DNA from 4 places in the Streptococcus sp. V940 genome. Region 2 is predicted to be linked to each of the others. Evidence: predicted binding sites of a transcription regulator. Region 2 holds the regulator's gene; each other region holds the start of a gene.
What was found. The regulator Rex, encoded in region 2, represses fermentation and respiration genes when NADH is low (regulators of the CRP and FNR family bind a similar motif). The targets are predictions, from matches to a motif close to TTGTGAANTANTTCACAA.
Positions count from the first base shown of each region.

Region 1: a site for Rex is predicted at 996-1,013, ahead of adhP (alcohol dehydrogenase AdhP). Genes of this name have one in related genera too.
Region 3: a site for Rex is predicted at 4,496-4,513, ahead of ACXYSM_RS07105 ((S)-acetoin forming diacetyl reductase). Genes of this name have one in related genera too.
Region 4: a site for Rex is predicted at 3,643-3,660, ahead of ACXYSM_RS00145 (zinc-dependent alcohol dehydrogenase family protein). Genes of this name have one in related genera too.

Region 1 is NZ_JBTHHZ010000002.1:164,179-170,260, reverse strand. Features, by position in the region: gene ACXYSM_RS06725 (gamma-glutamylcysteine synthetase) at 1-746, opposite strand, end outside; gene adhP (alcohol dehydrogenase AdhP) at 1,118-2,137, shown strand; gene ACXYSM_RS06715 (PTS sugar transporter subunit IIB) at 2,579-3,568, shown strand; gene ACXYSM_RS06710 (PTS mannose/fructose/sorbose transporter subunit IIC) at 3,598-4,410, shown strand; gene ACXYSM_RS06705 (PTS system mannose/fructose/sorbose family transporter subunit IID) at 4,425-5,336, shown strand; gene pepC (aminopeptidase C) at 5,401-6,082, opposite strand, start outside.
Region 2 is NZ_JBTHHZ010000001.1:692,274-698,355, forward strand. Features, by position in the region: gene ACXYSM_RS03530 (VIT1/CCC1 transporter family protein) at 462-1,157, opposite strand; gene ACXYSM_RS03535 (O-acetylhomoserine aminocarboxypropyltransferase/cysteine synthase family protein) at 1,349-2,629, shown strand; gene radC (RadC family protein) at 2,693-3,373, shown strand; gene ACXYSM_RS03545 (hypothetical protein) at 3,376-3,675, opposite strand; gene ACXYSM_RS03550 (gamma-glutamyl-gamma-aminobutyrate hydrolase family protein) at 3,749-4,438, opposite strand; gene ACXYSM_RS03555 (redox-sensing transcriptional repressor Rex) at 4,454-5,095, opposite strand; gene ACXYSM_RS03560 (DUF4649 family protein) at 5,178-5,393, opposite strand; gene ACXYSM_RS03565 (DUF1831 domain-containing protein) at 5,403-5,750, opposite strand; gene ACXYSM_RS03570 (cysteine desulfurase family protein) at 5,755-6,082, opposite strand, start outside.
Region 3 is NZ_JBTHHZ010000002.1:245,799-251,880, forward strand. Features, by position in the region: gene ACXYSM_RS07080 (replication-associated recombination protein A) at 1-523, opposite strand, end outside; gene ACXYSM_RS07085 (DUF3013 family protein) at 639-1,109, shown strand; gene ACXYSM_RS07090 (NUDIX hydrolase) at 1,119-1,547, shown strand; gene prmA (50S ribosomal protein L11 methyltransferase) at 1,685-2,635, shown strand; gene ACXYSM_RS07100 (16S rRNA (uracil(1498)-N(3))-methyltransferase) at 2,637-3,383, shown strand; gene ACXYSM_RS07105 ((S)-acetoin forming diacetyl reductase) at 3,613-4,377, opposite strand; gene ACXYSM_RS07110 (MIP/aquaporin family protein) at 4,711-5,379, shown strand; gene queF (preQ(1) synthase) at 5,596-6,082, opposite strand, start outside.
Region 4 is NZ_JBTHHZ010000001.1:8,713-14,794, reverse strand. Features, by position in the region: gene comGB (competence type IV pilus assembly protein ComGB) at 35-1,078, opposite strand; gene comGA (competence type IV pilus ATPase ComGA) at 999-1,940, opposite strand; gene ACXYSM_RS00150 (DUF1033 family protein) at 1,994-2,371, opposite strand; gene ACXYSM_RS00145 (zinc-dependent alcohol dehydrogenase family protein) at 2,508-3,566, opposite strand; gene nagA (N-acetylglucosamine-6-phosphate deacetylase) at 3,707-4,858, opposite strand; gene ACXYSM_RS00135 (hypothetical protein) at 5,383-5,550, opposite strand; gene ACXYSM_RS00130 (hypothetical protein) at 5,567-6,082, opposite strand, start outside.

The sequences.
Region 1 (6,082 bases), on a different contig from region 2:
TCATCTTTAAAGAGTCTGGTATTGACACCAACATTCTCTGGATAAATCCCATGCATGGAGTCTTCCCAAAAAATATCTCGTGAAATCTGGGTGTCCCAGTCCGCTCCAGAAAACTCAGAATTGGCAAACAGGTAAGCTTTGGCTGCCTCTATCTGTGTGAAAGCATTGATGACACGTAGGTAGTTATCGGTCGAAACATCCAACTGGACTTGACTCCCGCAGATGAAGGCTCCGTATTGCGGAAAGTCATGTAAATGCGCACTTTCTTGGTGACTCCCCATACTCAGATAATCCATCAGCATCTGGTAGCGTGGATAGGCCACGGGTCGATTATCATTGCTATCCCAGTTCGGGTGAATCCCCCAACCTTGAATAGCATGATTCTTTTCGCCTAGCTTTTTCTGGATTACCTTCATATAGGCCTGAAAACGTCCTTCAACCTCTTGGATATTCTGAGCCCTACCAAAGGCAAATTCCAAGGTCGTGTAGGAAACCTCAAACAGAATCCGATCTTGACTCTTCGGCTCTACAAGTTGAATCGGATTGCCCTCCTGGTCTACCTTTTCAACTTCCAGACTGAGAGTATCAACCAAAAAACGCATCAAATCCTTGCTGACCTCAATATCTGTAGGCTGACCTTTCGTATGAACAATAGGAAACTCCAACTCAATACCGATGTAGAGATCTGGATTTTCTTTGATATTTTTTAAATAGCGGTCTTTTAATAACTGAATTGAAGGGGACATACATACCTCTCACTCTAACTTCTCATACTAGAAAATAAATTACTTTCTATTATACCAAAAACTCCTAGAGATGGATCTTAGAAAATCTGTTTGCAACCTCGCTCCCTATATTTGAGACCAAACAAGTTCCTCTTTATATTAAATTTTATATAAAAACACCAGATATTATTGTTCAAATTTCACATACTTATCAATTAGTTAAGCGATTTCATATATTTTTGCATAAATCTCCTTGTATTATATTAAATATAGTGATATAATTCACATATAAACAAAAAAAGAGGGCAGTTCAAATTTGACTTCACTTGAATCACGATTTAAGGTAAGCCCCTTTTCCTCTGCACCTCAACTACTAACCAAGGAGGATAGCTATGAAAGCTGTTGTTGTAAATCCAGAAAGCACTGGTGTTGCTATTGAAGAAAAAGTGCTCCGTCCGCTCGAAACTGGCGAAGCACTTGTTGAAGTTGAGTATTGTGGTGTTTGCCATACAGACCTCCACGTTGCCCATGGTGACTTTGGAAAAGTGCCAGGACGTGTTCTCGGTCACGAAGGGATTGGTATCGTAAAAGAAATCGCTCCTGATGTTAAGAGCCTAAAAGTTGGCGACCGTGTCAGCGTAGCTTGGTTCTTTGAAGGCTGTGGCATGTGTGAATATTGTACAACCGGACGCGAAACCCTTTGCCGTACAGTAAAAAATGCTGGCTACTCAGTTGATGGTAGTATGGCTGAACAATGTATCGTAACTGCAGATTATGCTGTTAAAGTTCCAGAAGGTCTCGATCCAGCCCAAGCTTCTTCAATCACTTGTGCCGGTGTTACCACCTACAAGGCTATTAAAGAAGCAAAAGTTGAGCCAGGCCAATGGGTTGTACTCTATGGTGCTGGAGGACTTGGTAACTTAGCTGTTCAATACGCTAAAAAAGTATTCAACGCTCACGTTATCGCAGTAGATATTAACAACGATAAACTTGCTCTAGCTAAAGAAGTTGGTGCTGATATCGTGATTAATGGTCTTGAAGTCGAAGATGTTCCAGGCCTTATCAAGGAAAAAACAAACGGTGGCGCTCACTCAGCTGTCGTAACAGCTGTATCAAAAGTTGCCTTCAACCAAGCAGTGGACTCTGTTCGTGCAGGCGGTCGTGTAGTAGCTGTCGGTCTCCCATCTGAAATGATGGACCTTAGCATCGTCAAAACAGTTCTTGACGGTATTCAGGTCATCGGTTCCCTTGTTGGAACACGTAAAGATTTGGAAGAAGCTTTCCAATTTGGTGCTGAAGGTCTCGTTGTTCCAGTCGTTCAAAAACGTCCTGTCGAAGATGCCATTGCTGTCTTTGATGAAATGGCTGCTGGTACCATCCAAGGTCGCATGGTTCTAGACTTTACTCATTAAGATAAATAATAAATACCAAAACGAGGTAGGGACAGAAGACCCACCTCGTTTTTTAGCAATAAAATTTTGGCATAGCAACTAATTGAACTTAAAGTTCTTTTTTTAAACGCTCAATAACACCATTAAAGAAAACACCATTTTTCTATCCGCATTCTGTCAGCATCCAGTGGTTGAGTGAAGTATAAGGGGCTGGAAGTAAGTTACCGAGATTTGGTTGGTCGACTTCTGCACTACCGCTTTTTTATATTAAATTTTTTTACCATTCTCTAGGCAATTCCTAAAAATATTGATATATCAATATCTTCAAAAATCATTACTCCTATAATTTTTGTATAATTTAATTTAATTTGTTGATTTTTTTATGAAAACGGTTTATACTTAGTTAGTCTTAAAGTTTTCTTAAACTACAAGTCAAACATTTTATAAGGAGGAATGACAATAATGAGTATCGGAATCATTATTGCGAGTCACGGTGAATTTGCCGCGGGTATTCATCAGTCAGGATCTATGATCTTTGGTGAACAAGAAAAGGTTCAAGTTGTAACCTTTATGCCAAACGAAGGTCCAGATGATTTATACGCAAAATTCAACAATGCTGTGGCTGCATTTGACGCAGAAGATGAGGTTCTAGTCTTGGCTGACCTTTGGAGTGGTTCTCCATTTAACCAAGCTAGCCGCGTAATGGGAGAAAATCCTGAGCGTAAATTTGCCATCATCACAGGACTTAACTTGCCGATGTTAATCCAAGCCTACACCGAACGCCTGATGGACGCTAATGCCGGAGTGGCTAAAGTTGCTGCGAACATCATTAAAGAAGCCAAAGATGGCATCAAGGCTCTTCCAGAAGAGCTAAACCCAGCTGAGGAAGTTGCAACTGCTGCAACTGCTCCTGTAGCTCAAGCTGCTATTCCAGAAGGAACTGTAATTGGAGACGGTAAATTGAAAATCAACCTTGCACGTCTTGACACACGTCTCCTTCACGGACAAGTCGCAACTGCTTGGACACCAGATTCAAAAGCGGATCGTATCATCGTTGCTTCAGATAACGTTGCTAAAGATGACCTTCGTAAAGAATTGATCAAACAAGCAGCTCCAAACGGAGTGAAGGCTAACGTTGTTCCAATCCAAAAATTGATTGAGGTTGCAAAAGACCCTCGTTTTGGTAACACACACGCCCTTATCTTGTTTGAAACACCACAAGATGCCCTCCGTGCTATCGAAGGCGGTGTCCCAATCAAGACTCTTAACGTTGGTTCAATGGCTCACTCAACTGGTAAAACAATGATCAACAATGTATTGTCAATGGACAAAGACGACGTTGCTACATTTGAAAAAATGCGTGACCTTGGTGTTGAATTTGACGTACGTAAAGTACCAAACGACACTAAAAAAGATTTGTTTGACTTGATTAGCAAAGCTAACGTTCAATAATTAACATTAAATAGAAAAGGAATAAAACCATGTCAGATATTTCAATCATTTCTGCTATCTTGGTTGTAGTTGTTGCCTTCTTTGCAGGTCTTGAAGGTATCCTCGACCAATTCCAATTCCATCAACCAATCGTAGCATGTACCCTTATCGGGCTTGTAACTGGTAACCTCGAAGCTGGGGTTATGCTTGGTGGATCTCTTCAAATGATCGCCCTTGGTTGGGCAAACATCGGTGCTGCCGTTGCTCCTGACGCTGCCCTTGCCTCTGTTGCCGCTGCAATCATCATGATTAAAGGTGGTAACTTTACTACTGAAGGTATCGCAGTCGCAACTGCAACTGCTATCCCGCTTGCCGTAGCTGGACTTTTCTTGACTATGATTGTTCGTACAATCTCAGTTGGTTTGGTTCATACTGCAGATGCTGCTGCTAAAGAAGGTAACATCGCAGCTGTTGAGCGTGCTCACTACTTTGCCCTTATTCTTCAAGGTCTTCGTATCGCTATTCCTGCAGCCTTCCTTATCGCTATCCCAGCTTCTGCTGTTCAAGACGCTCTTGGTTTAATGCCAGACTGGTTGAACGGTGGTATGGCTGTCGGTGGTGCCATGGTCGTTGCCGTTGGTTACGCTTTGGTTATCAACATGATGGCTACTCGTGAAGTATGGCCATTCTTCGCTATCGGTTTTGCTCTTGCAGCGATTTCTCAATTGACTTTGATTGCCCTTGGTGTCATCGGTGTTGCCCTTGCCTTCATCTACCTCAACCTTTCTAAACAAGGTGGAAACGGTGGCGGAGGAGCTGCAACTTCTAACGATCCAATCGGTGATATCCTAGAAGACTACTAGAAAGGGGAACAATCATGGCTGAAAAAATTCAATTATCAAAATCAGATCGCCAAAAAGTTTGGTGGCGTTCACAATTCCTTCAAGGTTCTTGGAACTACGAACGTATGCAAAACTTGGGTTGGGCTTACTCTTTGATCCCAGCTATCAAGAAACTTTACACTAAAAAAGAAGACCAAGCAGCTGCTCTTGAGCGTCACCTTGAATTCTTCAACACTCACCCATACGTAGCCGCTCCAATCATGGGGGTTACTCTTGCACTTGAAGAAGAACGTGCTAACGGTACTGAAATCGATGACGCTGCTATCCAAGGTGTTAAGATCGGTATGATGGGACCTCTTGCTGGTATCGGTGACCCAGTCTTCTGGTTTACAGTTCGTCCGATCCTTGGTGCCCTTGGTGCTTCACTTGCTGCAACTGGTAACATTGTTGGACCACTCCTCTTCTTCTTTGGATGGAATGCAATTCGTATGTCTTTCCTATGGTACACACAAGAGTTTGGTTACAAGGCTGGATCTGAAATCACTAAAGACATGTCAGGTGGTATCTTGAAAGACATCACTAAAGGAGCTTCTATCCTTGGTATGTTCATCCTTGCCGTTCTTGTACAACGTTGGGTATCCATCAACTTCACTATCAACCTTCCAGGTAAACAATTGTCAGAAGGTGCCTACATCAACTTCCCAGAAGGTGCTGTTACAGGTGGAGAATTGAAGGGTATTCTTGGTCAAGCACTTAGTGGTATGAGCTTGGATAGCGTTCAACCACAAACGCTTCAAGGTCAGTTGAACTCATTGATTCCAGGATTGATGGGACTTCTCCTTACTTTCCTCTGCATGTGGTTGCTTAAGAAAAAAGTATCTCCAATCACAATCATCCTTGCCCTCTTTGCAGTTGGTATCGCAGCTCGTTTCTTCGGTATCATGTAATCTCGGTGAGAATGTACAAACAAAAAAAGAATCAGGTTTATTACCTGATTCTTTTTATCTTTAATTATTCTGCCAAGGCACCCATTGGATCCCAAGGTGCTAACACGATTGGTTCTGCTTCGTAAGCAGCTCGTTCTTCTTCTGTTAGCAATTCCTTACGAACAACGATTTGGTAAGTGTATTCGTCCATCCAAGCATCTGAGGCAACAAAGTAACCATCTGTACCGACCTTGTCTCCCCATGAGTTTTCAACTTTCCACTTAGTTGATTTACCATTTTCATCCAAATCAACACCTGTCAAGACCATAGCATGAGTCATCAAGCTTTCGCTATAGTCCAAACGTCCTGCCTTGTCTTGAGTGAATTGGATATCCATGCTCGATTCAAAATCATAGACATCTGTCGCAAGAATCCCTGCTTTACGGTTGCTGAGCTGGCCGACATCTGAACCAAACCAGACAGTTTCTCCTGTTTGCATTTGGGCAATGGCTAATTCTTTCAAGCGTTCCATCGGTACGTTGATGTAGCGAACTGCACGGCTTCCAACGACATTTCCCAACATCTCAACTGTATATGATTTATCGTATGGTTTATCAGCAGTTGGAGCATTGATCACAGAAACGTAGTCCTCTAGTGGAAGGTCGACATATTTCTTGTAAAACTCTTGTGGCGTGATGCCTTTTTCGCTTTGGTAGTTGTTATCCTTATCGCGATAAGCAAAGTCAAACTGACGTGGTGGGAGACCT
Region 2 (6,082 bases):
CTCCCTCCTTATAGCAGTGATACGAATGATAGTTTAGCACCTTTAAAAATAATTAGCAGAAAGCCAATTCTTTTACAAGATGTTAAAGAAAGCCTTTTCATAACTTAATTTTACTATTTTTTTAAGAATAAAACAAGCAATGACAGGACTTCTTATAGTAGCCATTTTCAAAAAAATTCCTTAATCTTACAAAAATGTAAGATAAAAGAGGCTGAACCAATTAATGATAATAAAGGTTGGTTTTGGTAGTTTCTCTTAATTGTTTATATTTTGATAGCAAAAGAGGCTGGGACAAAAGTCCTAGCCTCTCAATTGTCTTTGGATTGCCGAGCAAGACGCAGTGGTTGAGTGCGCTCTACTACGCAGATTTCATCAGCTTTTACAGCCCTACTCAACTGTGCGGAGGTGGGACGACGAAATCGAATTCTAACGAATTACCGATTTCTGTTCCACTCTCTTTTTTAAATACTAAACAACTGACCCAATAGATAGGTAACTCCCATGGTCAAAAGACCGATACAAAGGTTACGAATCATAGCTGTTTTAGTTGGGGCTTTCCCAAGTTTGGCACTGGTGTAACCTGTAATCAATAGAGAAATCGCAACGATAAAAACAGTAGCAGGGATTCGGTAGTCACTTGGAAAGATGGTAATGGAAAGCATTGGTGGTAGACTACCAAGAACAAAAGCTATGAAACTAGATGCTGCAGCATGCCAAGGATTGGTAAACTCTTCATACTCGATTCCGTATTTTTCTTCGACTAGCGCCTTAAGTGGATTTTTTAAAAAAGCTTTGTTAACTAATAGTTGGGCTGATGTTTCACATTCACCATTTTGAAGATAAGCAGCATAGAGAGATTTCTTTGCAGCCTCGATATCCTTATCCAAAAGTAATTGCTCTCGAGCTACAGCGGCTTCTTCAGTGTCTTTTTGAGTGGATACTGAAACATATTCACCTCCAGCCATAGAGAAGGCCCCCGCTAAGATGGCAGCCAAACCTGAAAGAAAGATTATCCAGATATTACTGGTCGCACTGGCAACCCCGATAACAACTCCAGCGATGGAAATGATCCCGTCATTGGCTCCGAGTACACCAGCACGTAAAATATTTAAACGACCAGCGAAGTTTGAATCAATTTCATGTGTAATTTCTGACATAGTCTTCTCCTTTTTATCCATTATAAAGTATGGGAGAAGCGAAAACAAACTTTTTAAACTATCTGAAAAAAGTTCTACAATTTTAATAATAGCCATAGCTATTGCTTATGCCAATATATAACAAAGTTGTATTTGTAACTGACTGTCATAGATGATACAATTAATTTAATGAAATCTTTGGAGGTCTGATGATGACTCGTGAATTTAAATTTGAAACTCTTCAATTGCATGCAGGACAAGTGGTAGATGCTACTACCAAGTCTCGTGCTGTCCCTATTTATCAAACAACATCTTTTGTATTTGCAGATACACAGGAGGGTGCAGACCTTTTTGCCCTTCAAAAAGCTGGAAATATCTATACTCGTATCACAAATCCTACTACATCAGCCTTTGAAGAGCGTATTGCAGCTCTAGAAGGCGGAGTAGGGGCACTTGCCACAGCTTCTGGAATGGCAGCTCTTACTTATACTATCCTTGGACTTGCTCACGCAGGTGATCATGTTGTTGCAGCTTCAACTATCTACGGTGGTACCTTTAACCTGTTGAAAGAAACCCTTCCTCGATACGGAATCACCACAACTTTTGTTGATATTGATAATCTAGAAGAAGTAGAGGCAGCGATTAAAGAGAGTACCAAACTTGTTTTGATTGAAACTTTGGGTAATCCAGTTATCAACATTCCTGATATTGAAAAAATAGCTGAAATTGCTCATAAACATCAGATTCCTTTGGTTGCAGACAATACCTTTGCAACACCATATCTCATTAATGTCTTTTCACACGGTGTAGATATCTCAGTTCACTCGGCAACTAAATTTATCGGTGGACACGGTACAACTATTGGCGGTGTCATTGTTGATAGCGGTAAATTTGACTGGGCTGCTTCAGGGAAATTCCCTCAATTCGTCAATGAAGATCCAAGCTACCATAATTTGAGCTATACTCGTGATGTTGGTGTTGCAGCATTTATCGTTGCTGCTCGCGTTCAATTGCTTCGCGATATGGGAGCTGCCCTTTCACCATTTAACTCATTCTTGCTCCTACAAGGCCTTGAAACGCTATCTCTCCGTGTTGAACGCCATGTGCAAAACGCTGAGAAAATCGTTGATTTCCTTGTCAACCATCCAAAAGTTGAAAAAGTTAATTATCCAAAATTAGCTGATAGCCCTTACCATGCCTTGGCTGAAAAATATTTACCAAAAGGTGTTGGTTCAATCTTTACCTTCCATGTTAAAGGTGGAGAAGCAGAAGCTCGTAAGGTGATTGATAGCTTAGAAATCTTTTCAAACCTAGCCAATGTGGCAGATGCAAAATCATTGGTCGTCCATCCAGCAACTACAACTCATGCTCAATTGTCTGACTCTGATCTAGAAGCAGCAGGAGTAACTAAAAATCAAATCCGACTTTCAATCGGTCTTGAAAATGTCGATGATTTGATTGAAGATTTACGACTAGCACTTGAAAAAATCTAAAAATAACTAGTTTTTATGAAATTAAGCATCCTTCTCACGAATAATAAAGTGAGGAGGATTTTTATGTATAGTATTTCATTTCAAGAAGATTCACTTTTACCAAGAGAGAGACTAGTCAGAGAAGGAGTAGAAGCACTCAGCAACCAAGAATTACTGGCAATATTACTAAGGACAGGGACAAAACAGGCCAATGTTTTTGAAATAGCACAGAAGGTCTTAAATAAGCTGACATGTTTAACTGACCTCAAAAGAATGAGTCTACAGGAATTGCAGACTCTATCGGGTATTGGACGTGTTAAGGCTATTGAATTACAAGCCGTTATTGAATTAGGCTACCGTATCCATAAAAGGGAAACAGTGGAAATGGAGAGTATTCTTAGCAGTCGAAAACTAGCTAAAAAGATGCAGTCTGAGCTTGGAGATAAAAAACAAGAGCACCTAGTGGCGCTCTATCTGAATACTCAAAATCAAATCATTCACCAGCAGACTATTTTTATCGGGTCTGCCACGAGAAGCATTGCTGAACCGAGAGAAATTCTCCACTACGCTTTGAAGCATATGGCAACATCTGTGATTCTGGTTCATAATCATCCATCAGGAGCAGTAGTTCCTAGCCCCAATGATGACCATGTTACGAAGCTTGTTAAAGAAGCCTGCGAATTAATGGGATTGGTCTTATTAGACCATTTAATTGTCTCTCATTCTGATTATTTTAGTTACCGTGAGAAGACGGACCTGATATAGGATTATTTTTTGAAGTTTAGGGGACCCTGCTCAATCGCTTGTAAAGCATAGGACTCAACTTCGTTCATATCAATTTTAGGAAGAGGATCAATTGTAGGGACTAGCAACTTTTCTTGCACGATAAAGTCAATAATAGCATTGAAGTCCTGAATTTTATAATACTTTTTTGAGTGGATCAAGATATCTCTATAAAAAACAAGCGAAGAACGAAATCCGCCTTTAAATTTTGCATCTGCCTTTTTACAAATAGGTTGAAAAATGGTCAATTTCCTTGCTCTTAACAGATGAGAAAACATTAACATCTAAATTTCTCAAAAGGTCATGAGTAGAAGGTGGGGTAAGTTCATTCATAATTAATTAGCTAATTTATCGAATTTACAATTCATTGACAACATAGTCGAAAAGTGTTTTATCTTTGGGGCGATTTTCAAAGAGAAATTCTGGATGCCATTGAACACCGAGATAAGGGAAACCGTCCGTACTTGTAACAGCTTCGATAATACCATCTTTAGGATCATGTGCTACAACCTGAAGATTAGGAGCTAAATCTTTGATGCTCTGATGGTGGAAAGAGTTGATATGAGAGATTTCTCCATAAATTTCTCGAAGAATAGTATTTGGTTCTGTGACAAGACGCTGAGTGGTGTATTCAGCGGAAGTATCTTGCCAATGATCTTCGATATCTTGATAAAGAGACCCGCCCATGGCTACGTTAAAAAGTTGAGTACCACGACAGACAGAAAAAATTGGTTTATTTTTCTTGATTGCTTCTTTAATGAGGGCTAACTCAAAAATATCACGTTGAAGGTGGTAATCGTCGCTATCAATAGCTTTTGGCTCACCATAGTATTTAGGGTCAACATTTTGTCCACCGGTTAGAATCAGTTTATCAATTAAGCTAATGTAGTAACTGGCCATTTCTTCATCACCAATTGGTAGGATAATGGGGATACCTCCAGCTTCCTTAACTCCTTCAACAAAGCCTTTGGCAGCATAACTCATCATAAGCTCATCGTCTGGATGGGCCTTTTCGTTTCCTGTAATCCCAATAACTGGTTTATTCATAAATATTTACACTTTCTAATCCTCTTTACGCATGAAATAGAGGAGGGTTTGAAGTTCGCTTGTAAGATCGACATACTGAACAACTACGTCTTTAGGAAGATGTAGGTGCACAGGAGAAAAACTAAGAATACCTTTGATACCGGCGTCGACTAATAGTTCTGCAACTTCTTGAGATTTAACACTAGGAACAGTAAGAATGGCAGTTTTAACATCACTATCCTTGATTTTGTCCTTTATTTGTGAGATTCCATAGATTGGAACACCGTCAGGAGTTTTGGTGCCAACCTCAGGATGATCATCTAGGTCAAAAGCCATGATGATTTTCATCTTGTTACGCTCATGAAAGCGGTAGTGGAGGAGGGCATGTCCCATATTTCCAATACCCACAAGCATCACATTGGTAATAGAATTATCATTTAAAAGATCAGCAAAAAAGTTCATGAGCTTTTTGACATCATAGCCAAATCCACGACGTCCAAGTTCCCCAAAGTAAGAGAAGTCACGACGTACAGTGGCAGAATCAATTCCAATTGCTTCTGCAATTTGTTTGGAATTGGCTCTTTCAATTTTTTCAGCATTAAATCTTTTAAAAATACGGTAATAGAGAGAAAGTCTCTTTGCTGTTGCTTTAGGAATAGCAGACTGTTTTTCTTTCACAAAATCACAACCTTTCTATCTACTATTTTATAGAAAGCTTGTGAAAAATGCAACAATAACGAAAAAAAAACTAAGAAAAATCTTAGTTTATCTTAGTTTCGTGGTAAGTCCTTAAAAAGCGGTAGAGATTACCTAGAAGTCCCTGATAAATTTCAACTCCATTATGTGTTAATGAAGTAATAAGAGTAGTATCAGGAAGGGTTACACAGCCTGATAGAGAAAGCATCAGAGCTTCGTAGTCCTCGTATTCTTGAATACGCTCTACTTGATAGGAGTCCTTGTAAGTTAATCGAAACATAATGACCTTCTATCTTTCGCTTTTTGTAAATACACCACGTTCAACAAGACTATCCATCAAGAAGTAGAATTTCTCTTGGTGAATGTGAGTTTCTTCTGATTTGAAGATATCAACCAAACGTAGACCAAATTTATCAGTGATGTTGATTTTGACCCCAGTTAAGTCTTTGTTGATGATAATCTTAAGTTGAAAACCTTCTCCACTGTTTGGAACTTTTTCAAGAAGGCGTGTTAATTCATAGTTCCCAACTTTTGTCTCAAAAAAAGTATTATCTTTAAGCGTAAATTTTTTTACAGTTGGGCTAAGTGTGTAATCATAACGGCAATTTTTTAGTTTAATCGTTTGTTCGAATGCCATTGAGTTATCCTCCGATGATATTTTTAAGAGTTTTAGCAAGAGTAATCATTTCTTGTTCTGTATTTTGAGGTGAAATGCTGACGCGAACTGACTCGTGTAAGCGAGGAGAGTCTTCACCGTAGAAGGCTTGAAGAACATGACTGACCTGAACAACACCAGCTGTACAAGCAGAACCTGTTGAAATAGAAATACCTTCAAGGTCTAAACGAAGTAGTAGTAGATCGTTGCGTTGATCTGGGAATCCGATATTTAGGACATAAGGTAGTTGCTCTTTACTTTGATTGAGATAATAGGTTGCTCCAGCCATTTCAGTTAGAAAAACTTCCTGTAGT
Region 3 (6,082 bases), on a different contig from region 2:
CAACTGGGAAATCAAATCCTCGTTCAGGGTCAGTCAGGGCGATTTGAATGGCCTCTTTGACATCTTGGTTAGACAAGGGTTCCAACTCAAAAATCTGAACACGGCTACGAATGGCTGGAGTGACAGAAAAGAAAGGATTTTCAGTTGTCGCCCCGATCATGATGACCAGGCCACTTTCCAAAAGTGGCAGGAGAAAGTCTTGTTTAGTCTTGTCAAGACGATGAATCTCGTCTAGTAGCAGTACAAGGCCACCTGAGAATTTAGCTTCCTCAGCGATTTCTTGGAGGCGTTTTTTACTATCAACAGTTGCATTGAAGGTCCGAAAAGCATACTTGGTCGTTCCAGCGATGGCTGAAGCGATACTGGTTTTTCCGATGCCTGGAGGTCCGTAGAGTATCATAGAGGATAGGCGATTGGCTTCCACCATACGGCGGATGATTTTTCCTGGGCCTACCAGATGCTCTTGACCGATGACCTGGTCGATGGTTTTGGGGCGCATGCGAAGCGCGAGATTGTCTGGCATAGCAGTCCTTTCTAACATGGATTTTCTGATACGAATGTGGTAAGATGGTAGTATCTATTTTAGCATATTTCCGAGTATTCGGGGCGATTGAAGAGTCGTATAGAAAGAGGACAACATGGCAACATACGGATTTTTAGATGTTTTACAAGAAGAGTTGGACAAGAACTTTCCTTTTGACTATGAGATTAGCTGGGACAAACGCAATCATGCAGTTGAAGTGAGTTTTCTGCTAGAGGCGCAAAATCCTGCAGGAGTGGAGATGCTAGATGAGGATGGAGAGGTGTCATCAGACGATATCCTCTTTGAAGAAGCGGTGCTTTTTTATAACCCTGCCAAGTCAACAGTTAATGCAGAAGAGTATCTCACAGTCATCCCTTATCTGCCGAAGAAAGGTTTTTCTCGTGAATTTTTAGCTTATTTTGCACTATTCCTCAAAGATACTGCAGAGGTTGGACTAGATGCCCTCATGGACTTTTTGGAAGACCCAGAAGCAGAAGAATTCGTCATGGAATGGAACCAAGAAGTCTTTGAAGAAGGGAAAGTCGGTTTGGAAGAAGGAGAGTTTTACCCTTATCCGAGATATTAGGAGTCTAGCATGGAGCTAGAGATTTCTGATTTCACAGGCTGCAAGATTGCCTTACTTTGTGGAGATAGTGTCCTAACTATTCTGCGTGATGACAAGCCCAGCATTCCTTGGGCCAATATGTGGGAGTTGCCAGGTGGAGGTCGTGAAGGGGACGAAACTCCTTTTGAGTGCGTAGCGCGTGAAGTTTTTGAAGAGTTAGGGATTCATCTAACTGAAGATAACCTGCTTGGGAGTAAGGTCTACCCAAGTATGCTTTTTGAGAGGAAGCAGTCGGTCTTTATGGTTAGTCAGTTAAGTCAAGAACAATTTGACAGTATCGTCTTTGGAGATGAAGGCCAGGGCTATAAATTGATGAGCATTGATGAATTTCTTGGCTCAGATAAGGTTGTACCTCAGTTGCAAGAGAGATTAAAAGATTATTTAAAAGTAAGTGATTAGAAAGGACGGTTCGGTTAAATTTCTAAACTGAACCCGCCCTAAACACTGTGCCAAAAAGATAAACTTCTCTTAAACATAAGTGTCTTAAGAGAGTTTCCTATTTTGGCTTTGTGTTTTATGGGCTTGGTATCTTAATTATGGAAACATGGCAAGAGTTAAAAGTAACGGTTAAGCGTGAGGGGGAGGAGCTAGTCTCTAACCTCCTGATTGAGCTAGGCGCCCAAGGGGTTGCAATCGAAGACAGCATGGACTATGTGGGTAATGTGGACCGCTTTGGTGAGATTTTTCCTGAGGTGGAGCAACAGGAAGAAATCGTGGTGACAGCCTACTATCCTGAAACGGTGGATGTGGCAGCGGTTGAAGCGGACTTGCAGGCTCGCTTGGCAGAATTGACAGATTTTATGGATCTGGGAGAGGTCAAGATGGGCACGACTGCCTTGGCTGAGGAAGACTGGGCCGACAACTGGAAGAAATACTATGAACCAGCTCGCATTACCCATGACTTGACCATCGTGCCATCATGGACGGACTATGAAGCGACGGCGGGCGAAAAGATTATCAAGTTAGATCCAGGTATGGCCTTTGGGACAGGTACGCATCCAACCACTAAGATGAGTCTTTTTGCCTTGGAGCAGGTCCTTCGTGGTGGTGAAACGGTGATCGATGTGGGGGCAGGTTCAGGGGTTCTTTCCATTGCTAGCTCTCTACTTGGTGCTAAGGAAATCTTTGCCTATGACCTAGATGATGTAGCAGTTCGGGTCGCTCAGGAAAATATTGAACTCAATCCAGGCATGGAAAACATCCATGTAGCAGCAGGAGACTTGCTTAAGGGTGTTGAGATTGAAGCAGATGTGATTGTAGCTAATATCTTGGCGGATATCCTCATTCATCTGACAGAGGATGCTTATCGTTTGGTTAAGGACGAAGGCTACCTCATCATGAGTGGGATTATCAAGGACAAGTGGGACATGGTGCGCGAGTCGGCTGAGTCAGCTGGATTTTTCCTTGAAACCCATATGATCCAAGGGGAGTGGAATGCCTGTGTCTTCAAGAAGACCAAGGATATTTCTGGTGTGATTGGAGGTTAGAATGCAACAGTATTTTGTCAAAGGCAGTGCTAGCTCACCAGTCACTATCGAGGACAAGGAAACCAGCAAGCACATGTTTCAGGTTATGCGCTTAAGAGAAGATGACCAGGTGACTCTAGTCTTTGAGGATAGCATCAAGCGCTTGGCACGCGTGATAAATGTAGAGGATCGTCAGTTTGAGTTGATTGAAGAACTAGCTGACAATGTAGAACTACCAGTCCAAGTGACCATCGCATCAGGCTTTCCTAAGGGGGACAAGCTGGAGTTTATCACTCAAAAGGTGACGGAACTGGGTGCAAGTCAAATCTGGGCCTTTCCTGCTGACTGGTCAGTTGCAAAATGGGACGGCAAGAAATTGGACAAAAAGGTCGAGAAATTAGAAAAAATCGCCCTTGGAGCAGCCGAGCAAAGCAAGCGGAATCATGTCCCGAGCATTACACTTTTTGAAAAAAAAGCAGACTTTCTAGCTCAGTTCGACCAGTTTGACCGCATCGTGGTAGCTTACGAAGAGTCAGCTAAAGAAGGAGAATCAGCAGCCCTCATCCAAACTGTCGCTGGTCTTGAAAAAGGAGCTAAACTGCTTTTTATCTTTGGTCCAGAAGGAGGTCTCTCACCTGCTGAAATTGAATCTTTTGAAGCTAAAGGAGCAGTTCTAGCAGGACTTGGGCCTCGCATCCTACGAGCCGAAACAGCACCACTTTATGCCTTATCTGCCATAAGTGTTTTGCTAGAATTAGAGAGAAAATGAATTCTGAATAATTTTTCTATTCTGACACAGTTGATCAGACTCTTGCCTATAGTGCCCAGTTGGGAGAGTAAAAAATTAGTATGAAACCTCTCTTTGTATAATGATGAAAATATAGAATACACTTCATTTTATATGCTTCAAAAATTAAATTCTAGAATAAAGAGGATTCCAATATAGAATCGCAGATATTAAATGAGGTTGGATTTAATCCAACCTCATTTTTTTAATTTTAATGGAATTGCATACCACCATCAACGATAATGGTTTGACCTGTAATGTAGTTTGAATCTGGTCCAGCAAGGAAGCTAACCGCTGCAGCGACATCTTCTGGTTCAGATAGACGTTTCAATGTAATATCTTTTGCGAATGTTTGCATACCCCACTCGTCATCTTTTCCTGCATTTTTTCCAACTTCATGAGCGATATCATACATCATTGGTGTTTTAACGATACCTGGAGCATAGGCGTTAACAGTGATGCCTGAATCTGCTAAATCACGCGCCAATGTTTGAGTGATTCCACGAACGGCGAATTTTGTACCGCCGTAAACAGTCAAGTTTGGATTTCCGACAACACCTGCTTGAGAAGTAGCATTGATGATTTTACCACCGTGACCAAGTGCTTTAAATTGAGCCTGAGCAGCTTGTGCTCCCCAAATCACACCACCGACGTTAATAGCAAATGTGCGAGCGAATTGTTCCTCTGTAATTGTATCCAGAGGTGTAGTAGGAGCGACACCAGCGTTGTTTACAACAACGTTCAAGTCTCCGAAATGATCTACAACTTTTTGAAAAGCTGCAGCAACTTCCGCTTGTTTAGAAACATCAGCTACAACAGCAAAAGCTTTATCTGCTGACAATTCAGCAACTGCTTTTTCAGCTGTTTCAGCATTGTAGTCTAATACTCCAACCTTAAAACCATCTTGGACCAAGCGTTTTGCGATTGCAAAACCGATTCCTTGACCTGCACCTGTAACAATAGCTACTTTAGACATATGATTCCTCCTTTGGTATCCGTGATACCATTCAAACGTTCATAAAAGAACAGCAAAGGGTTATAAGTGAGTTGTGATAGACTCTAAAAGAAGTCCTATCACTTTTTAGTATATACCTTTGTGAAATTAGTGTCAAATAAAGACTGGTTTTTTAGAAAAATGAATATTTTCAAAACCAAAATGATTGATAACTTTCCTTTGTGAGATTTAGAGTCAGAGAAATAAAACTATCGTGTAAAGGGGAAAAGCGCACAATATTTTCCAAGCACTTTTCTTGAAACCCTTTCCTCCTTCTGATAGACTAATACATAGTTTGAAAAAAGGAGACTTAATATGAAAAAATTTGTTGCTGAATTGATCGGTACTTTTATGCTTGTGTTCATCGGAACAGGAGCTGTTGTTTTTGGAAATGGTATTGAAGGACTTGGACACCTTGGAATTGCTCTTGCCTTTGGTTTGGCAATCGTAGTTGCAGCTTTCTCAATCGGAACTGTTTCAGGTGCTCACTTGAACCCAGCTGTTTCTATTGCCATGTTTGTTAACAAACGTTTGTCATCTTCAGAACTTGTAAACTACATCCTTGGTCAAGTAGTTGGTGCTTTCCTTGCATCAGGATCTGTGTTCTTCCTCTTGGCAAATTCAGGAATGTCAACTGCAAGTCTTGGTGAAAATGCCTTGGCAAACGGTGTAACTGTCTTTGGTGGTTTCTTGTTTGAAACAATCGCAACTTTCTTGTTTGTTTTGGTGATCATGACTGTAACTTCAGCAAGCAAAGGAAATGGCGCAATCGCTGGTTTGGTGATCGGTTTGTCATTGACAGCTTTGATTCTAGCTGGCTTGAACATCACTGGACTTTCAGTAAACCCAGCTCGTAGCTTGGCTCCTGCTGTATTGGTAGGTGGCGCAGCACTTCAACAAGTTTGGATTTTCATCCTTGCACCAATCGTTGGTGGAGTTCTTGCAGCCCTTGTTGCTAAAAACTTCCTTGGAACTGAAGAATAATTGAAACTTAAAAAGCCTTGCTTCTCATCTTGAGGAACAGGGCTTTTTCGTATGATACTCTTCGAAAATCTCTTCAAACCACGTCAGCTCTATCTGCAACATCAAAACAGTGTTTTGAGCTGACTTCGTCAGTCTTATCTACAACCTCAAAGCAGTGTTTTGAGCAACCTGCGGCTAGCTTCCTAGTATGCTCTTTGATGTTCATTGAGTATGAGTTTAACGGTTGTCAATTTTCTCTGGATAGAGGTCATGTTGGAAGAGGCGTTGTTCTGCCAATCCTTCATACTTGGTTCCAGGTCTACCGTAGTTGTAGTAGGGGTCGATTGAAATGCCACCGCGAGGTGTAAATTTTCCCCAGACTTCTAAATAGCGAGGGTCTAGCAAGTTGACCAAGTCTTTCCCAATAGTGTTGATACAGTTTTCATGAAAATCTCCATGGTTTCGGTAGCTAAAGAGGTAGAGTTTGAGGGATTTTGACTCGACACAGAGCTTGTCAGGAATGTAGGAAATATAAATGGTTGCGAAGTCTGGTTGAGCGGTAATAGGGCAAAGTGAGGTAAATTCAGGGCAGTTAAATTTGATGAAATAGTCATTTTCTACATGACGATTGTCAAAGGATTCCAGGACTTCTGGTTGATACTCGAAAATGTAGTTGGTTTCTTTGTTGCCTAGTAGGCTGAGGTTTTTCATTTCTTCTTGTTGT
Region 4 (6,082 bases), 680 kb from region 2:
TAGCTTTTTTTAATTTCATCAACATCTTTTTCATCTAAAAATTTACCTCCATATTTTGATACATCGGCAGCAACATAGCTGCGTACAATAAAACGATTAGCAGGGCTACAAAAATAAAGACCAACGGTTGAACAAGGTTCATGGTTCGATTAACCCGAGTAAAGAAAGATTCCCAAGTTTTCTCCGCATAAATCTCCAGTTCGCTTCCCAACTTGGATTTAACTTCTCCATATTCAATGATTAATCCCAACTCCTTTCTAAAGAAAGGATAGGTCTGAACAACCTTAGAAAATTCATGCCCATTTTGCAAAGATTGATCTAAATCGTATCCAATTTCCTTAAAAAGAGGATCTCCTTGCTCCTGCATCATCTGGAAAATCTGTGCCAACTCTAAACCTTGCCCAATCATATTTCCCCATTCCCGAGCATAATAGGCAGTTAGATAATACTGAACAAATACACCTAAAAAGGGGATTCTAGCCAGATAAGAAAAGACTTGTATCTTCTTAGATTTTCTGTAGAATATCAGTCCTGTTAAAGATACAAGACTTAGTGCCAGAGTAAGTCCGAGAAAAATCTGTGGCAGGTTACTAATCACTAAGGTAGCTATGTTACTACTATCCAGTTGGGGCAAGAGATAATTCCGCAATCCTAGCATAATTAACAGTAAAAAAGCAAGCAAAATAAGTGGGTAGGTCGCAACTTCAATTAACTTCTTCTTGACCTTAGCAAGATTATCCAAATATTCTTCAATTTTCCCCAAACTCAAATGGAGATTTCCATGAACTTCAGCCAATGAAAGTTGAGTGACTATCGCACTCGAAAAACCTAAATTCCCCATCATTTCCGAGAAAGATTTTCCTTTCGATAGTCCTAGGTGCATCTGCGAAACATATTCCTTCTCCAACAAAAGACTTCTATCAAGAAAGGAAATGATTTCTACCAGATGAAATCCACTCGAAAACAAATTGTTAAAGAGAGTGATGATTTTCTTCTGCTTACTGGTAGCTAATTTTCTCCGTTTCAGCTTGAAGGGCAGTGATATGTCTGTCTTTAAGAAGCTGATCAATTTGCTCATTCCACTTTTCTGCCTGGTGTTCTGAATAATTTTGGTTTGCAAAATCAATAATTCCTCCTCCCCCGATTAATCTCTGGTAACAAACACCTTGTAAAACAACTGCGAGTTCATCTTCACTAACACCAAGTTCTAAAAGACGCTCATAGACCCCACGAATACTCTTTGCATGTATGGTCGAAAACACTGTAGCTCCCGTTAAGCTCGCTCTTACGACAGCACGGGCTGTTTCGCTATCCCGAATTTCTCCAATGATTAAAAGATCTGGGCGGTGCCGCAAAGAAAGTTTTATCAAGTTTTCATAACTCAATCCAATAGCTTCATTGAGTTGTAATTGCAGCATCTCTTCTTGCTTAATCTCGACTGGATCCTCAATGGACATGACTTGTTGTCCCTTAAACAATGACTTAGCTAATTCATGCATTAAGGTAGTTTTGCCACTTCCTACAGGTCCTGCAAATAGATAAAGGCCGCGTTGCCTAAAGCCCTTTTCTAGTTCCTTAAGGTCTTGAAACCAGAAGCGCAACTCTTGTTCTTCATCGTGCAAAAGGCGAATAACTAAACTCTCATGACCACGATAATCTCCTACCGTCGATAAGCGTAGTGAAGAAACCTTGCCATCATGCTGATAATCACAGGAACCCAGTTGACTACGACGCTTTTCTCCAACATTCATCCCCGCAATAAATTTAAAGTGACTAATCACTGCGCCCAACTTTTCAAAGTCATAGCTATTAATCAAACGCCTTTCATCACCTATTCGCATATGCAACTCATAACCCTTGTCCTTGGGAATAAAATAGATATCCTGAGCTCCATCCTTTTTTGCGAGACTAATCAATTCTTGTGCAAGTGCTTGTACCATATTCCCTCCTCAGTTAATTATTCGAAGAAAATACAAAAAAAAGAACAACTTTATTAAAAAGTTGTTCCATCTTTTTTGATGCGACACGTCCGGTGAATTTCTAAACCAGTTTGTTTTTCATAACCCGGTCTGAATTTTTCATCTGGTATAACTTGACCATCTTCCAGTAAAGCCAAGGAATGATATTGCTGCAGAAATTCATCACATTCCTCACACCAACGCTTATCCTCCGGATTCCAAAATATGGTCATTAAGTCTCCTCGACTTTTATATAGTGGAATTTTCTTTTCCAGTTCAAACCAGCAAGATTTATAATACTTCAAGGCATCATAGTAATTTTCAAATTTCTTACTACTAATGACGTCTTCTTCCCATCCTTCTATGAACCACCAAGGTTCAAAATCCCCGTACATTTCTATAACTCGATACATAGTTTCATTTCCTTTGTATCGTATATTATAGCGAAATTTTAAGAACAATGAAAGAAATTTGCTTGCTTTCACGAATTATCTAATATTTTCAAAAAATCCAGCTATTCTAAAAAGAATAACTGGATTCAAAATTCGATTAACCTTCTGAAATATCGTTTTCAATGATAACCTTAATCGCATGATGATCTGCAGCCTTACCAAATACTTCATAGGCCTTTTCAATTTCACTTAGTTTGAAGTAATGAGTTACCAATTTTTCTGGTTCAATTTTATGGCTTTCTAAAGCTTTCAAAAGCTGAGGAGTTGTATTGGTAGAAACCAATCCAGTAGTAACATTAATGTTACGAATCCATAGAGTATCCAAATCAAACTGAACTGGCTTACCATGCACACCACAGTTGGCAACTGTTCCATCTACACCGATAATCTTTTGGCAGAGATCAAACGTTTCAGGAATACCAACAGCTTCTATAGCAACATCCACACCTCTACCATCTGTTAAATCATAAATTTCTTGAATTGCCTTTTCAGGGTCTGAAGAATTAATCTTATGAGTAGCACCGAAAGAAACTGCAGTATCCAAACGGTTATCGTCTAGGTCTACCATGATCAATTTAGCAGGTGAATAGAATTGAGCAGTCAATAGAGCTGCTAAGCCAACTGGACCTGAACCAACGATAGCCACACTACAACCAGGCTCTACTTTTCCTTTTAAGACACCAATTTCATAACCAGTTGGTAGGATATCAGATAACATAACCAAGGCTTCGTCAGACAAATCAGCTGGAGTGTGATAAAGTGTATTATCAGCATGAGGAACACGAAGATATTCTGCTTGCATACCGTCGATCAAATGTCCAAAAATCCAACCGCCTTCGTCTTCACAGTGGGCATAGATTCCTTTCTTACAGTAGTAGCATTTACCACAGGCACAAACACAAGAAATCAAAACCTTATCGCCTTTTTTGAAATTTGATACTCCTGATCCAACTTCCTCTACAATCCCGATTCCTTCATGGCCAAGGATAGTTCCACTCTTACATGCAGGGACATCTCCTTTGATAATATGAAGATCTGTTCCACAAATAGTAGTTTTTACAATACGCACAATAGCGTCAGTTGGCTTGCGAATAACTGGTTTGTCAACATCAACAAATGAAGCAAGTCCTGGTTTAACATAAGTATAGGCTTTCATAAAGCTTACCTCCGTTTTTTTATTTGTATTGTTTATATCATAATTGTAAGCCTTTTCATAAATAAAATCAAGTAATATGTGAAGAAAATAACAAACTAAGTTAAAAAAAGTAGAAACTAAACTAGTTTCTACTTTAGAGATTATGCTTGATAACGTTTTTCACCATCAAGGTAAGTTGCTACCAATTCCAAATCCTTATCAAGAACGATAAAGTCAGCATCGTAGCCTTCACGGATTTGTCCACAAACGTCATCAATATGAACTGATTTTGCTGGGTTGAGACTGGCCATCATAACTGCTTCATGTGGATTTGCAATACCCCATTCAACAACATTTTTCAAACCGTCTTTAAGTTTGAGAATAGAACCTGCCAAGTTCCCAGTAGATTTGAGACGTGCAGTACCATTTGCAACCACAACTGGGAATTCTCCTAGCATGTAGTCACCATCTTGCAAACCACCCGCTGTCATACAGTCAGTGATAAGAGCAATATTTTCAGTACCTTTTTGTTTAAGTAGAATGTCACAGGCCTTAGGATCAACGTGATGCCCATCGCATATCAATTCAGCATAAGTATGTGGCAATTCATACATAGCACCAACCATACCAAGCTCACGGTGAGTTAAGCCACGCATACCATTATAAGCATGAACCCAAACACTTGCACCAGCGTCAACAGCCTTCTTAGCCTGATCAAAAGTTGCATTTGAGTGACCTAAAGCAACAGTAACACCCTCACCAGTAACCGTACGTACAAAGTCCTCAACACCTTCACGTTCAGGTGCAAGGGCAATTTTATTTAGAAGACCATTAGCAGCCTTCTGCCAAGCACGAAATTCATCCATGCGAGGATCTTTCATGTAAGCAGGATTTTGAGCTCCTTTAAATTCCTCAGTAAAGTATGGACCTTCAAAGTAAATTCCACGAATTTTAGCACCAGAAGCCTCTTGATAACGAGCACCAATATTTTCAGTAACAGCTAATAATTGTTCGTATGATGATGTTAGAGTAGTTGGTAGGAAACTAGTAACACCTGTGCTAAGAAGACCTTCACTCATTGTATGAAGAGTACCTTCGATGTTATTATCCATAACATCAACCCCACCAAATCCGTGAATATGTGTATCAACAAGACCAGGAGCAATACTATAACCAGTATAGTCAATAATTTCTGCGTCCTCAGATACTTGATCCACATGCTTACCAAATTTTCCATCAACTAGTTCAAGAAAACCACCACGGCGCACACCATGAGGATAGAAAAATTGATCCGCTTTAATATATTTAGGCATAATGATAACCTCCGTAATTCATTTTTTCTAATATTTATTATGTCAATTACATTATAAACCTTTCTGTGTAATTTGTAAATGGTATAGACCTATTATAGTTAAATTTATAATGAAATAAATTAATATTTAGTAAATATATAGTAAAGTAATATTGAACATTGAGGTTTACAATAAAATTTAGAAAAATATAAGTAATTTTAAGTAACTGCGAGAGAAAAAATGGAAGAAAAAATAAAAAGACAAGGTCCGAAAACCTTGTCTTTATTACTATACCGGCGGCCGGGGTCGAACCGGCACGTCCTTGCGGACACTGGATTTTGAGTTCAATTCCTGTATTTTTTGAAACTTAAAACTTTGATTTAATAATGTTTTAAGGCTTTTAAATTTTATAAAATGGACTCTTTTTTTCAAATTTCAGTAACTTTTAGGTAACTGAAGACAAATTTCAATTTGATGTTGATAACACTAAAAGTTTCGTATAAATAGTTGATTTAACTGCATAACAACATTAAGTGTTTATATTATTAAAGGCGATTGGTTATCAAACGGTGGACTTGTTGTATGATTCCTAGATAGTAGACTGCTTGCAAGTATGCCTTAGCTTCTTCAGGTAAATCTTGAGTGAGTTCATTGAAGTATTCATTATTTTTATGTAAATAAAAGTTAGTTATAAATGAAGATATGTAATACATTGAAATTAAATATCATCTATGATAGTTGGTCATAAAAACTTTCACTTTCAATTTCTTCTCTAGACATTATTGTTATTCCTCGAAAATATTCTAGATAGTTCTCAACTGTGCTCCTACGAGCAAGAGTCATTATCAAAGTTTCATTATCTTTCACATCGCTAAACGGACTGTTTGAGAATAAATTTTTACATTGATTCAAGTAGTCGATTTTTCTGTGCGCTCTTTTAACTCTATTTATCACACTTCCCGAATTCAAATCTGTTTGAAGGTCTAATAAAAAAGTACGTATCCCGAATTTACATTCATAGAATGATAATGTTTTAGTTTTAGAATTTTTAAAAACTACATCACACTTTGTATTAGCAAAAGGTTCTCCACGAAATAGTTCTTTACGTTTGTATTTAATTAATGGTTCAAAAAATACTTTTCCATCTCTACCAGGTATTTTTTTCCATTTCATTACAATATATTCAAAATATCCAGTAAAAATATTTTGATAATAATGATGAGTTACATTAGGATTCTCAAATAA